3 regions of the Constrictibacter sp. MBR-5 genome follow, and region 2 is predicted to be linked to each of the others. Evidence: riboswitches for the same ligand, from Rfam matches in the RefSeq annotation. Region 2 holds a riboswitch; each other region holds the start of a gene.
The links. Region 2 has a riboswitch for thiamine pyrophosphate ahead of thiO (glycine oxidase ThiO). Riboswitches for the same ligand answer to the same signal wherever they lie in the genome.
Positions count from the first base shown of each region.

Region 1: it holds a riboswitch for thiamine pyrophosphate, as region 2 does, so the genes downstream of both, thiC (phosphomethylpyrimidine synthase ThiC) here and thiO (glycine oxidase ThiO) in region 2, are expected to answer to the same signal.
Region 3: it holds a riboswitch for thiamine pyrophosphate, as region 2 does, so the genes downstream of both, ABIE65_RS04515 (ABC transporter ATP-binding protein) here and thiO (glycine oxidase ThiO) in region 2, are expected to answer to the same signal.

Region 1 covers NZ_JBEPTK010000006.1:279,482-284,221, reverse strand. The annotation lists gene ABIE65_RS15300 (hypothetical protein) at 1-229, opposite strand, end outside; gene ABIE65_RS15295 (TRAP transporter substrate-binding protein) at 279-1,397, opposite strand; gene ABIE65_RS15290 (hypothetical protein) at 1,494-1,928, opposite strand; gene ABIE65_RS15285 (HesA/MoeB/ThiF family protein) at 1,928-2,755, opposite strand; TPP riboswitch at 2,862-2,998, shown strand; gene thiC (phosphomethylpyrimidine synthase ThiC) at 3,080-4,740, shown strand, end outside.
Region 2 covers NZ_JBEPTK010000003.1:190,394-195,133, reverse strand. The annotation lists gene ABIE65_RS07910 (FAD-binding oxidoreductase) at 61-1,464, shown strand; gene ABIE65_RS07905 (DUF2272 domain-containing protein) at 1,461-2,330, shown strand; TPP riboswitch at 2,413-2,518, shown strand; gene thiO (glycine oxidase ThiO) at 2,508-3,713, shown strand; gene thiS (sulfur carrier protein ThiS) at 3,736-3,945, shown strand; gene ABIE65_RS07890 (thiazole synthase) at 3,949-4,725, shown strand; gene ABIE65_RS07885 (thiamine phosphate synthase) at 4,722-4,740, shown strand, end outside.
Region 3 covers NZ_JBEPTK010000002.1:106,494-111,233, reverse strand. The annotation lists gene ABIE65_RS04525 (DUF192 domain-containing protein) at 1-281, opposite strand, end outside; gene ABIE65_RS04520 (HpcH/HpaI aldolase family protein) at 567-1,334, shown strand; TPP riboswitch at 1,414-1,520, shown strand; gene ABIE65_RS04515 (ABC transporter ATP-binding protein) at 1,571-2,272, shown strand; gene ABIE65_RS04510 (ABC transporter permease) at 2,269-3,039, shown strand; gene ABIE65_RS04505 (ABC transporter substrate-binding protein) at 3,044-4,012, shown strand; gene ABIE65_RS04500 (extracellular solute-binding protein) at 4,079-4,740, shown strand, end outside.

The sequences.
Region 1 (4,740 bases), on a different contig from region 2:
TGTCCGCGGGCGACGTTCGCCGCTCCCGTCGAGGCAAGAACAACAGCAACAGGCCGAGCAGTCCGAGCGAGACGACGAAGATCAGAAGCGACAGCGAGAGGGCGAGCATGGTGTACAAGAACTCATCGAATCGCAGGTCGCTCCAGAGTTGGATCAGTCCGAGCGCCACGAAGCCCGGCAGGATGAGCAGAAGGAAGACGACGGCCTTCCAGGGGTCGGACGGGAACATGGCCTTCTCCGTCTCGTGCGGCTTCGCTATCTGTGGCCGTGACGGCACGTCAGCATTGGATCCGGCATTCGCCGCTGCAGTCGGTCTGGTTATCGGGACAGCTCGGCCCGGAATAGGCGACGCCGATCTCGCGCATCCGGCGCAGAAGGTCCTCGGCACGGTCTTTCGCCACGCCACCGGCGACCGCTCGGTCGACCCAGTCCTGCCAAGTCGCCTTGAACGGCTGGCCCGTGGTCTGCGCGGCTTTCAGGCCCTGCCGCGAGAACCCGCGCCACGCGATTCCACGCTCGCGCAGCGCCTCGAGCGCACCGACCTCGTTTGCGTGGGCTTCCTCGATTAATCGGCCCTGCAATTGCTCAAAGGCCGTCGCGAGACCGTTCCGGGCGTCGCTCTCCAGGCCGGCCCAGGCGCGTTCGTCGGCGAATGCCAGCCACGGCCGCAGCTTGCCGAAGGGCCATTCATAGACTGAAGCATCGGTGAAGACCTCTTTGGATAGAGCTGCAACGGTCCATGGATTGATAAGCGCTGCGTCGAGATCACCGCTGTTCATGGCCGCGCTGGTAGCGGAAGGGGAGTGGGTAATCGGTACGGGCACGGCCCCGATCGCCGTGAGTGCGCTGGAGAGGTCGGGCATTCGCGAACCGATCCTGCGTCCTGCGAGCGCCCCCAGGCTGTCCAGACTCTGCGTGGTCACGAGCACCAGGCCCGAATAGGCACCGGTGGCCAGAAAGACGAGGCCGCGGGAATCCAGCACGTCCCGGAACGCCTGCTCCAGGCCGCTGTCGAAGGCCTTCCCGTAGGCCCCGACACTGTCGAGAACGCCGGGAAGGGCGGCGATATCGACCAGCGGAAGACCGCTGGTCCGGGCGAAGACCGTCGCCAGCGGGTAGCGACCGCTCCGCGTCCCCGATACGACCGCTTCCCCGGGAACCGTGCGTTCGTCGAGGACACGCAACGAGACCGCGCCTTTGGTGCTCTCTGCGACGACTTCTTCGAACCATCGCTCAAGATCGTCGTTCCAAAAGACGCCAGCCTGATCGAGAAGGGTGAACGTACGGTCAGGGTCGGCGGTGGCGATCCCGCCGAACAGGACCATCGCCACGGTTGTCGCCATCGTCATTGCCAGCACCCGCACACCGCTGCGCGCGGCGCGACCGGATCTGCTCATGCCGACCTCCTCCGAGCTGTCGCACGGCGATAGTGCCCGCTTTGTCGCAGCCGATCCATGCGGGCGCGTATCCGCGCTCGGTTCGGTGCCGGCGGATCAGACGAAGAGTGTCGTTCCCGTCGCCGACGAGTCCTTCAGGAAGCTGACGAGGCCGGTGATCTCGGCCGGTACGTCGTCGCGCAGGTCGCTTGATTCCATGTCCATGGCGGCGAGGCCGGTCTCGCAGACCATGATGCGGGCGCCGAGGGCGACGCAGGCTTCCAGCAGCTCCTCGAAGGTCGCCAGTTTGCGGGCTTCCAGCGCCGCGTCCCATGCCGCCGCCTCCTCGCCGCCGGCGGTGCGCATCGCGGCCCAGCCGGGCCGGCCGTCCTGCGGCTTCGCCAGGGCGCGGCAGGCGCCCATGGTGAAGAACACGGTGGCGGGCATGTTCACCGCGACCGCGGCGGCGACGGTCATCAGCGCATAGTGGACCCGGTCGAAATCGCCCGACTGGACGATCACCGACAGCTTGTCCGGCGGCGTCGTCGCCATCAGGCGACGCCCGCGTCGGCTGGGGCCGCGTTGCCGGGCGCGTGTGCGGACAGGTCGTGGATGGCGGGATGCGTGCCGCACAGCGGGCACTCGGCGTCGCGCTTCACCTTCACCTTGCGGAAGGTCGTCGACAGCGCGTCGTACATGAGCAGCGACCCCGACAGCGAATCGCCGATGCCCAGCAGTTCCTTCAGCACCTCGGTCGCCTGGAGCGTGCCGACGGCGCCGGCGACGGCGCCGAACACGCCGGCCTCGGAGCAGGAGGGCACCATGCCCGCCGGCGGCGGCTCGCGGAAGATGCAGCGATAGCAGGGATGCGGGTCGCCCAGATGCGCCTTGAACGTCGAGAGCTGGCCGTCGAAGCGCAGCAATGCCGCCGACACCAGCGTCTTGCCGGCGAGGTAGCAGGCGTCGTTCAGCAGGAAGCGGGTCGCGAAATTGTCTGTGCCGTCGGCGACCAGGTCGTAGCCGGCGAGAATGTCCATGACGTTGCCGGCATTGAGCCGCCCGCGGTGCGCCTCGATCCGCACCTCCGGGTTGAGGGATGCCACCGCCTCGATGGCGCTGTCGACCTTCGGCCGTCCGACACTGCCGGTGGTGTGGATCACCTGCCGTTGCAGGTTGGAGAGGTCGACCGTGTCGTCGTCGATGACGCCGATCGTGCCGACGCCAGCCGCGGCGAGATAGAGCAGCATCGGCGCGCCCAGGCCGCCGGCGCCGACGATCAGGACGCGCGCGCCCATCAGCTTCGCCTGGCCCGCGCCGCCGACCTCGGGCAGCAGGATATGGCGCGAATAGCGCTGGATCTGGTCTTCGCTGAAGTCCATCGCGGCATCCTCGTTGCGACGCCCCATAGTTGGGCATCGCGCCGCGCCCGCCAAGGGCGGCTGCGTCCGTTGGGCTTGACCTCTGCGGCGGGCTGACGCACCCTGCCTCTCGTCCGAGGGGGGTCCCGTTAGGGGGCTGAGATACCGCCGGCATCGGAGCGAACGACCTGCTCCCTGCAACGCGGTGACCCTTTGTACCTGATCCGGGTCATGCCGGCGGAGGGAACGGGAACGACGCGGCCGATCGGGCCGCGGTCAGCCTAAATGCCAACCCAACCGACCAGCGCCGGATCTCTGCGTCCTTTTTCGACCGGAGGTCTAGCAATGAACCACCTAGCCAAGACGCCACGCTTCACGGTGACGACCGGGCCGATATCCGGCTCGCGCAAGATTTTCGTACCCGCCGAGGGGCACCCCGACATCCGCGTCCCGCTGCGCGAGATCGCCCTGTCGCCGACGGCCAACGAGCCGCCCGTCATGGTCTACGACACGTCCGGGCCGTTCACCGATCCCGACGCCGCCATCGACATCTACAAGGGCCTGCCGCGCCTGCGCGAGGCGTGGGTCGCCGCACGCGGCGACACCGAACTCTACACCGGCCGCTCGGTGAAGCCCGAGGACAACGGCTACGCCACCGGCGAACGCCTCGTCGCCGAGTTTCCGAACGTCCCGCAGCCGCGCCGCGCGATCGGCGGCCGTTCGGTCAGCCAGCTGGCCTATGCCCGCGCCGGCATCGTCACGCCGGAGATGATCTATGTCGCGACCCGCGAGAACGAGGGCCGCAAGCGCCTGAAGGAGGCGGCGGTCCGCGACGGCGAGGATTTCGGCGCCAGCATTCCCGACTATGTGACGCCCGAGTTCGTGCGCGACGAGATCGCCCGCGGCCGCGCCATCATCCCGGCCAACATCAACCACCCGGAACTGGAGCCGATGATCATCGGCCGGAACTTCCTGGTGAAGGTGAACGCCAACATCGGCAACTCGGCCGTCACCTCGTCGGTGGCCGAGGAGGTCGAGAAGATGGTCTGGTCGATCCGCTGGGGCGGCGACACGGTCATGGACCTGTCGACCGGCCGCAACATCCACAACATCCGCGAATGGATCATCCGCAACGCGCCGATCCCGATCGGCACCGTGCCGATCTACCAGGCGCTGGAGAAGGTCGGCGGCGTCGCCGAGGACCTGACCTGGGAGGTCTATCGCGACACGCTGATCGAGCAGGCCGAGCAGGGCGTCGACTATTTCACCGTCCATGCCGGCGTGCGGCTGCGCTACATCCACCTGACCGCCAGCCGCGTCACCGGCATCGTCAGCCGCGGCGGCTCGATCATGGCGAAGTGGTGCCTGGCACACCACAAGGAGAGCTTCCTCTACGAGCATTTCGACGAGATCTGCGACATCATGCGGGCCTACGACGTCAGCTTCTCGCTGGGCGACGGCCTGCGGCCCGGTGCCATTGCCGACGCCAACGACGCGGCACAGTTCGCCGAGTTGGAGACGCTGGGCGAACTGACCAAGGTCGCCTGGGAGAAGGACGTCCAGGTCATGATCGAGGGCCCCGGCCACGTGCCGATGCACAAGATCAAGATCAACATGGAGAAGCAGCTGGAGGAGTGCGGCGAGGCGCCGTTCTACACGCTCGGCCCCCTCACGACCGACATCGCCCCCGGCTACGACCACATCACCAGCGGCATCGGTGCGGCGATGATCGGCTGGTACGGCTGCGCCATGCTCTGCTACGTCACGCCGAAGGAGCATCTGGGCCTTCCGGACCGCGACGACGTGAAGACCGGCGTCATCACCTACCGGATCGCCGCACACGCGGCCGACCTGGCCAAGGGCCATCCGGGGGCGCAACTCCGCGACGACGCGCTGTCGCGGGCGCGCTTCTCGTTCCGCTGGCAGGACCAGTTCAACCTGTCGCTCGATCCCGACACGGCCCAGTCCTTCCACGACGAGACGCTGCCGAAGGACGCGCACAAGGT
Region 2 (4,740 bases):
TCGCCATGGGGCGGCCCGCGCTGTATTCTGCGCGCCTTCTCCCGGACACGAAGGCCCGCGATGCACGGCGCATCCTATCCGCGAAACAGCTTCCCCGATATTCTCCTCGACGAACTGCGTGCGCTGATCGGCGATCGCGTGACGACGAACGCGGCCGTGCGGGAGCGGCACGGCAAGGACGAGTCGTTCCACGCCGCGCACGCCCCGGATGCGGTGGCGTTCGCGCGGAGCACCGAAGAGGTGCGCCAGATCGTGGTCGCCTGCCGGGCACACGGCGTGCCGATCGTTCCCTACGGGACGGGGACCTCGCTCGAAGGGCATGTGGCGGCCCTGCATGGCGGCGTCTGCATCGACCTGTCGCAGATGGACGCCATCCTGCGCGTCAGCCCCGAGGACCTCGACGCGACGGTACAGGCGGGCGTCACGCGCAAGCGGCTCAACGAGCATCTGCGCGACACCGGCCTGTTCTTTCCGATCGATCCCGGGGCGGATGCCAGCATCGGCGGCATGGCGGCGACGCGCGCCTCCGGCACGAACGCCGTGCGCTACGGCACGATGCGCGAGAACGTGCTCGGCCTGACCGCCGTCATGGCCGACGGCAGCGTCATCCGCACGGGCGGCCGGGCGCGGAAGTCCTCCGCCGGTTACGACCTCACTCGGCTGCTCGTCGGTTCCGAGGGCACGCTCGGCATCATCACCGAGGTGACGCTGAAGCTCTACGGCATCCCGGAGGCGATCTCGTCCGGCGTCTGTCCGTTTCCCGACATGGCGGCTGCGGTCGACACGGTCATCCAGATCGCCCAGTCCGGCATTCCCGTGGCGCGCATGGAGCTGATCGACGAGCGCCAGATGGCGGCGTGCAACGCCTACTCGAAGCTCGACTACGACGTCGCGCCGACGATTTTCTTCGAATTCCACGGCACGCCGCGCGGCGTGGAGGAACAGGCGGAGATGGTCAAGGCGCTCGCCGCGGACAACGGTGCGCCGGGCTTCCGCTGGTCGGCCTCCCCCGAGGAACGCAATCGTCTTTGGCAGGCCCGGCACGACGCCTTCTACGCCGCGATCGCCTTGCGGCCGGGCGCGCAGGGCTGGCCGACCGACGTCTGCGTGCCGATCTCGCGGCTGGCCGAGTGCATCCTGGAGACGCAGGCAGACACCCGAGACGCACCCTTCCCGGTGCCGCTGGTCGGGCATGTCGGCGACGGCAACTTCCACCTCGTCTACGTCATCGACCCGAACGATCCGGAGGAACTGCGCGTCGCCGGCGAGATCAACGATCGCCTCGTGCGCCGGGCGCTCGCCATGGGCGGGACCTGTACCGGCGAGCACGGCGTTGGTTACGGCAAGATCGGCTATCTGGAAGCCGAGCACGGCAGCGAGGCGATGGAGGTGATGCGGACGATAAAGCGCGCGCTCGACCCTGAGGGACTGCTCAATCCGGGGAAGGTCGTGGGGCCGGTTTGACGGTCGCGTCCGCGTCGCGGCCGGTACGGCTTCTGCTCGCCGCCGGCCTGTTCGTCCTGAGTGCCTGTGCGGGCCGGCCCCCGTCGGGGGCCGCGCAGGCCGAGCCGGAGTGGCCGCCGATCTCCTATCCTGCCTCCATGCGCGAGCGGATCGCGGAGATCGCCGAGCGCGAATGGCGCGACTTCGGCGGCACCGAGATCGACTTCAGCACGGGGACCGCGCAGGAGATATTCACCGGCCTGCTCGAAACCGATCGGCGCATCTTCCCCAACGTCCTCGCCTACTGGAACGCGGTGCGCGGCCGCTGGGCGGGCTATATCCGCGAGGAGAAGTCGCGCTATCAGGCCGGTGAGCCGGCCTGGACCGCGGAAGCCTGGTCGGCCGTCTTCGTCTCATACGTCATGCGCACCGCCGGCATCGACCGTGACGATTTCCCGTGGGACGCCGGGCATCGCAACTATATCGACGCGCTGATCGAGCGGCAGGCGCGCTACGGTGTCGCGGCGGTGTTCCAGCCCTACGACCTGGAGCAGTATGCGCCACGGCGCGGCGACCTGATCTGCGCCGACCGCTCGCGGCCCGTCGAGGCACGGATCACGACGGTTGCCGATCGTGCCGACGAGATGGGCAGTTCGCGCGGCATGCACTGCGACATCGTGACGGTCGTCGAGGCCGGCCGGGTCGGCGCGATCGGCGGCAACGTCGCCGACTCGGTGTCGCGGTCCTGGTTTCCGACGGACGGATACGGCCGGCTGCTGCGGGGATCGCCGACGGCGGAGAACGCGGAACGCACGTTCTTCACGGTCATCCAACTGAACGTGCCCGATCCGGCGGTGGCATCCGCGGCGCGCGCCCCCTCCGGCTGAGCCCCCGGACGACGACATCCCGAAAGGCTCCTGCCCCGAAAGCCCCTTGCAAGGTGCCACGGCGGGTCCGAAATTCTATGACAGTTTGCGACCGGGGTGCTGGCCAAGGGATCCACGGCCGGCTGAGAACATACCCGTCGAACTTGACCTGGGTAATGCCAGCGCAGGGAGAGCGCCATGACGTGTTTGACCCACAAGCCGCCCACGGACTGCCCGCGCGTCGCCATCGTCGGCGCCGGGGTGATCGGCCTGGGCGTCGGCTGGCGGCTGGCGCAGGCCGGCTGCAGCGTCGACATCTACGACAAGGGAGCGGCCGGCCGGGGCGCCACCTGGGCGGCGGCGGGCATGCTCGCTGCCGGTGCCGAGGTCGAGCCGGGCGAGGAGAAGCTGTTCGCGCTGAACCGGCGCAGCCAGCTGATGTGGCCCGACTTCGCCGCCGAGGTCGAGGATGGCGCCGGCATCCCGATCGGCTATCGCGCCGAGGGAACGCTCGTCGTCGCGACCAACCGCGACGAGCTGCGCCAGCTGCAGTTCACCTTTGACGTCCAGCGCCGCTTCGGGGTCGAGAGCCGACAGGTCAGCGCCGTCGAGGCGCGCACCATGGAGCCCTATCTGCGCGGCAGCGTCGCGGGCGGGATCTTCTGTCCGGAGGATCATCAGGTCGACAACCGGCCGCTGGTCGAGGCGCTGGCGAAGCTCGCTGCCGGTGCCGGCGTGCGGGTGCACGAGCACATGCCCGTGCGCAGCATCGTCATCGAGGGCGGCCGGGCCGTCGGGCTCGACCTCGGCGAGGCGTTCCAGCCGGCGGATGTCGTGCTGCTCGCCGCCGGCCCCTGGTCGCGCGAGATCGGCGGCCTGCCGCCGGAGATCCTGCCGCCCGTGCGGCCGATCAAGGGACAGATGCTGGCGCTGCAGATGGATCCGGCGGAGCCGCTGGTCCGGCACGTGCTGTGGGCACCGAAGATCTACCTGGTGCCGCGCAACGACGGCCGGCTGATCGTCGGCGCCACCGTGGAGGAGCGCGGCTTCGACACCAACATGACGGCCGGCGGCCTCCTCGCGCTGCTCGAGGCCGCCTGGCGGGCCGTGCCGGGCATCGAGGAGCTTCCGGTCGTCGAGATGTGGGCGGGCTTCCGGCCGGGCTGCCGCGACGATGCGCCGATCCTCGGCCCCTCCGGGGTCGACGGGCTGGTCTACGCGACCGGCCATCATCGCAATGGCATCCTGCTGGCGCCGCTGACCATCGATCTGGTCAGCCGGATGATCCTGACCGGAGAGACGCCGGAGCCGCTGCTGCCCTTCGGACTGGACCGGTTCCAGGGCGGACGCCGCACGGTTCCGGCCACGGCCCTCAACTCGGCCCCGGAGACCGCGCCCGCGTGAGGCGGTGCGCGAGGAGAGCGACATGACCATCACCCTGCGTATCAACGGCGAGCCGGAAGCGGTGGAGGCGGCGACCGTCGCCGCCCTGCTGGAGGCCCGCGGCATCGACCGCAACGGCCGCGGCACGGCGGTGGCGCTGAACGGCGCAGTCGTGCCGCGGCGCGAGTGGGACGAAACGAAACTTACGGCCGACGACGACATCGAGATCGTCCGGCCGTTCTCGGGCGGGTGAAGCATGGCCGACGAAGACAGCCTCATCATCGCGGGCAAGAGCTTCGGCTCGCGCCTGCTCATCGGCACGGCCGGCTACCCGAACCAGCAGATCATGCTGGATTCGGTCGAGGCGAGCGGTGCCGAACTGGTCACCGTATCGATTCGCCGGATCAGCCTGGACGGCTATGCCGAGAGCCTCGTCGACCTGCTGGGCGACCGGTATGCCCTGCTGCCGAACACCGCCGGCTGCGAGACGAAGCGCGACGCCATCCTGACGGCACAGCTCGCCCGGGAAGCGCTCGACACCAACTGGGTGAAGCTGGAGCTGATCGGCGACCGCGAGACCCTCTACCCCGACGTCGAGCAGCTGGTCGCCGCGGCGGACGAGCTCGTGAAGGACGGCTTCATCGTGCTGCCCTACTGCAACGACGATCCGATCACCTGCCGCAAACTGGCGGACGTGGGCTGCGCCGCGGTGATGCCGCTCGGCTCGCTGATCGGCTCGGGCATGGGAATCTGCAATCCCTACAACATCGAGCTGATCGCCAGCCGCTCGCCCGTGCCGGTCGTGCTCGATGCCGGCATCGGCACCGCGTCGGATGCCGCGCTGGCGATGGAACTCGGCTGCGACGCCGTGCTGCTCAACTCGGCCGTGTCGAAGGCGGCGGATCCGGTGCTGATGGCCAGGGCGATGCGGGCCGGTGTGGATGCCGGCCGCGCCGCGCGCCGCGCCGGGCGGATTCCGAAGCGGACCTATGCCGAGGCCTCCAGCCCGCAGCTCGGCCTGATCGGGTCGTGAACCCGCTGCCGGTAC
Region 3 (4,740 bases), on a different contig from region 2:
TTCTGCATCCACATCCACGCCTCGCTCGGCGGCTGGTGGACGAACAGCATGCCCTCGCCATGGCCCAGCCGCTGACGCAGCATCAGGCCGCAGGATTTCTGCTCCGGCGTGCGCGCCACCTCGACCGAGAAGCCCTCCTGTCCCGTCGCGGTTTCGATCAGCAGCGCCGAGCGCGGCAGCTCCGGCTGGGGCGGGTTCGCGCAGGCGAGCGCACCCGTCGCGGAAGCAAACGCGAGCATCGCGGCCAGCCCCATCGTTCGCAGAAAGTCGCGTCCCGGCATGTCACTCCGTCCACCCTGGCCCGTCCATTCCGGCGGGAGCCGGATCTTAGCGGCGGGGGCGCGTGGCGCAAGGCACCGGGGCGGGCGCACCGGACATCCTGCCGCGGCCACCGCGCGCGGCGACCGGCGCCGGGGTCGCCTTTGCGCGGAGCCGAACGGCGGCTAGTCTCCGGCACTCGACCCGCGTCAGCCGCCCACCGGCTGAAGCAGACACACCGAAGCCAAGCGTTCCGGCGGCGACGATCGTGCGATCGCCGCACAATTCACGGGAGGAGAGGACCACCGATGCGACCGAACAAGATCAAGCAGATGTGGCGCGACGGCAAATACGTGACGCTGGGGTGGCTCTCCGTTTCGCACGGGTTCACGGCCGAGGTCATGGCGCGCCAGGGTTTCGACGCGCTCTGCGTCGACCTGCAGCACGGGACCTCGGAGATGAACGACGTCCTGCCGATGCTGCAGGCGATCTCCCAGACGGACACGGCCCCGGTCGTGCGCGTCGCCTGGAACGACCCGGCGCCGATCATGCGGGCATTGGACCTCGGCGCCTATGGCATCATCGTGCCGCTGGTGAACACGGCGGAAGAGGCGGCGATGGCGGTCGCGGCTTGCCGTTACCCGCCCGTCGGCATGCGGTCCTCCGGCCCGATCCGTGCCGCCCATTATGGCGGCGCCGACTACGGCACCAAGGCCAACGACGAGATCGTCGTGATGGCCATGATCGAGACCAAGGAGGGCATCGAGAACCTGGAGGCCATCTGCGCCACGCCCGGGCTCGACGCCGTGTATATCGGGCCGGCCGACCTGTCCTTCGCCCTGGGCCTCGCCCCGCGCGCCGACAATCCCGATCCGCTCCACCTCGAGACCTGCGACAGGATCCTCGCCGCCGCGCACAAGCACGGCATCAAGGCCGCCATGCACTGCGCGAGCGGCGAGTTCGCCGCCGCCGCCGTGAAGCGCGGCTTCGACATGGTCATGCTGACCTCCGATGTCGCCTGCATGATCGCCGGCGCGCGGCAGCAACTCGACACGCTGAAGAAGGGAACGGGCTGAGCGAGGCGGCGACGGCCGGTGGGAGAGTCGTCTTCTACCCGTCGGCCTTGACCGGCCCTGCTTCGACGCACACGTTCCGAACGTCACTCGGGGGAGCCGGCGGTGCCGGCTGAGAGGTCCATGTCGGACGACCCCTGGAACCTGATCCGGCTCGCACCGGTGTAGGGAGCAGTGCGATTTCCAGCAGACCGCCCGGCGGCGAGGCCGCCTTCTCCGTCACCGTGCGCGCCCGGCGCATGGCGTTCGGCGACATGCTGCTGTTCGAGAACCTGGACGTGACGCTCGCCGCCGGCGGCTGGACGGTGCTGCTGGGACCGAGCGGCGTCGGCAAGACGACGCTGCTGCGCATGGTCGCCGGGCTCGTCGCGCACGGGCCGGACGTGGCGGTCGCCTGCGACGACGGCCGGCCGCTGGCCGGCCGGATGGCCTGGATGGGCCAGCAGGACCTGCTGCTGCCGTGGCTGTCGGTGCTCGACAACGTGTTGCTGGGAAGCCGGCTGCGTGGGCAGGCCCCTCCCCGCGACCGGGCGGTCGAACTGCTGTCCGTCGTCGGCCTCGGCGGGAACCTGGGAGACCGCCCCGCATCGCTGTCCGGCGGCATGCGCCAGCGCGCGGCGCTGGTGCGCACGCTGATCGAGGACCGGCCGGTCGTGCTGATGGACGAGCCCTTCTCCGCCGTCGACGTGGTGACGCGGCACGAGCTTCAGACGCTGGCCGGGCGGCTGCTGGCCGGCCGCACCGTGCTGCTGGTGACGCACGATCCGCTGGAGGCGTTGCGCCTCGGCCATCGGATCCTGGTGCTGTCGGGGCGGCCGGCGACGCTGCAGGAAGCGCCGGTGCCGCCCGGGCAGGCCCCCCGCGACGTGGCCGACCCACGCCTGCTCGCCGAACAGGCGGAGCTGCTCGGCCTGCTCGGTGCAGCGCGCGAGGCGGCATGACCGTTCCGGGACCGCTGCGTCCGCTGGTGATCCTGGCCGGCCTGCTGGCCGCCTGGCAGGCATTGGTCACGGTGACGGGGGTGCAGTTCTTCATCCTGCCGCCGCCGCTCTCGGTCGGGCGCGCGCTGTTCCAGCGCTGGGACCTGATCCTGCCGCACGCCGGCACGACCCTGGCCGAGATCCTGCTGGGCCTCGTGTTCGGGCTGGCGCTGGGCGTCGGGACGGCGCTGACGATGGCCTATTTCCGACCCGCCCGGCGCTGGCTGCTGCCGGTGCTGGTGGTCAGCCAGGCGATCCCGGTATTCGCCATCGCGCCGCTGCTGGTGCTGTGGCTGGGCTACGGCATCCAGTCGAAGGTCGCGATGGCGGCGATGATCATCTACTTCCCGGTCACCGCCGCCTTCTTCGACGGGCTGCGCCGGACGGAGCCGGGCTGGCTCGATCTCGCCCAGGTCATGAACGGCGGACGGTGGGCGGTGCTGCGCCACATCCGCATTCCGGCCGCCCTGCCCGCCCTCGCCTCCGGCATGCGGGTCGCCACGGCGGTGGCGCCGATCGGCGCCGTGGTCGGCGAGTGGGTCGGCTCGCGCGGCGGGCTCGGCTACCTGATGCTGCACGCCAACGCGCGCATGCAGGTCGACCTGATGTTCGCCGCGCTCTTCGTCCTCGCCGCCATGGCGGTGACGCTGTATTTCACCGTGGACATGCTGCTGCGGCGGCTGATTCCGTGGCAACCCGACGCGCTTCCCGCCGACGAGAGGATCTGAATACATGATTCAGCCGGGCCGCCTCGCCCTCGCCGCCCTCGCCCTCGCCGCCCTGGCGCTCGGGCCGATGTCCGCAACGCCCGCCGCTGCGCAGGGGCCGGAGCGGCTGTCGGTGATCCTCGACTGGTTCATCAACCCGGACCACGGGCCGCTGATCGTGGCGGCCGAGCGCGGCTACTTCAAGGAGGCCGGGCTGGAGGTGACGTTCGACGAGCCGGCCGACCCGAACGACCCGCCGAAGCTGGTGGCCGCCGGCAAGTACGACCTGGGCGTCTCGTACCAGCCGCAGCTGCACCTGCAGGTGGCGCAGGGCCTGCCGCTGATGCGGGTGGGCACGCTGGTGGCGACGCCGCTGAACACCGTGATCGTGCTCCGCGACGGACCGATCAAGTCGATCGCCGACCTGAAGGGCAAGAAGGTCGGCTACTCGGTCGGCGGCCTGGAGGAGGCGATGCTGGGCGGCGTGCTGAAGACGCACGGCCTGACCCTGAAGGACGTCACCCTGGTCAACGTGAACTGGTCGCTGTCGCCGTCGCTGGCGGCGGGCCAGGTCGACGCGGTGATCGGCGGCTACCGGAACTTCGAGATGAACCAGATGGACATCGCCGGCCATCCCGGCCGGGCCTTCTTCGTCGAGGAGGAGGGTATCCCGCCTTACGACGAATTAATCCTGATCGCAAACAAGACCAAGGTCGACCGTCCGGCGTACCGCGCCTTCGTCGACGCACTCGAGCGGGGGGTCCAGTATCTGATCAATCATCCGGACGAGAGCTGGCGACTTTTCATCCGGAATCGCGGCCAGTTGGACGACGAATTGAACCGGCGCGCTTGGAAAGACACGATTCCGCGCTTCGCCCTCCGCCCGGCGGCGCTCGACCAGCGGCGCTATGACCGGTTTGCGGCCTTCCTGAAGGAGCGCGGGCTGATCGAGACGGTGCCGGCGGTGGAGACTTACGCGGTACAGCTGCCTTAGACCTGCGTCCTTGCCCCGGGCGCCCTGGTCTCCCATCATCCCTGCGTCGTTGATCCGGGAGACCTCGTGCGCGCCGCACTGACCGCCGTCCTCCTCGTCCTGCTGCTGCCGGCGGCCGCGTCGGCACAGGATTCAGCCGCGCCGGAGGCGGAACGCCACCAGTCCGAAACCGCAGCGGCGCCTGCCGCGGACGCCCGGACGGTGCATGCGATCGCCATGCACGGCGAGCCGAAATATCCGCCGGATTTCCCGCACTTCGACTATGTGAACCCGGACGCGCCGAAGGGCGGTACCCTGCGGCTCGCCGCCGAGGGTGCCTACGACAGCTTCAACGCGAACATCCCCAAGGGGTCGCCTGCCGCGATCAGCGGAGTCTACGAGACGCTGCTGGTGTCCAGCGCCGACGAGGCGTTCACTGAATACGGCCTGCTGGCCGAGAGCGTCACCATGCCGGAGGACCGATCCTGGGTGGAATTCACCCTGCGACCGGAGGCGCGCTGGCATGACGGCAAGCCGGTCACCGTCGAAGACGTGATCTGGTCGCTGGAGACGCTGCGCACGCAAGGCCAGCCCTTCTACCGATTCTACTATGCCGGCATCACCAAGGCGGAGAAGACGGGGGAGCGGACGGTGCGCTTCACCTTCAAGCCGGGCGACAACCGCGAATTGCCGCTGATCGCCGGCCAGTTCCCGATCCTGCCGAAGCACTGGTGGGAGGGGCGCGACTT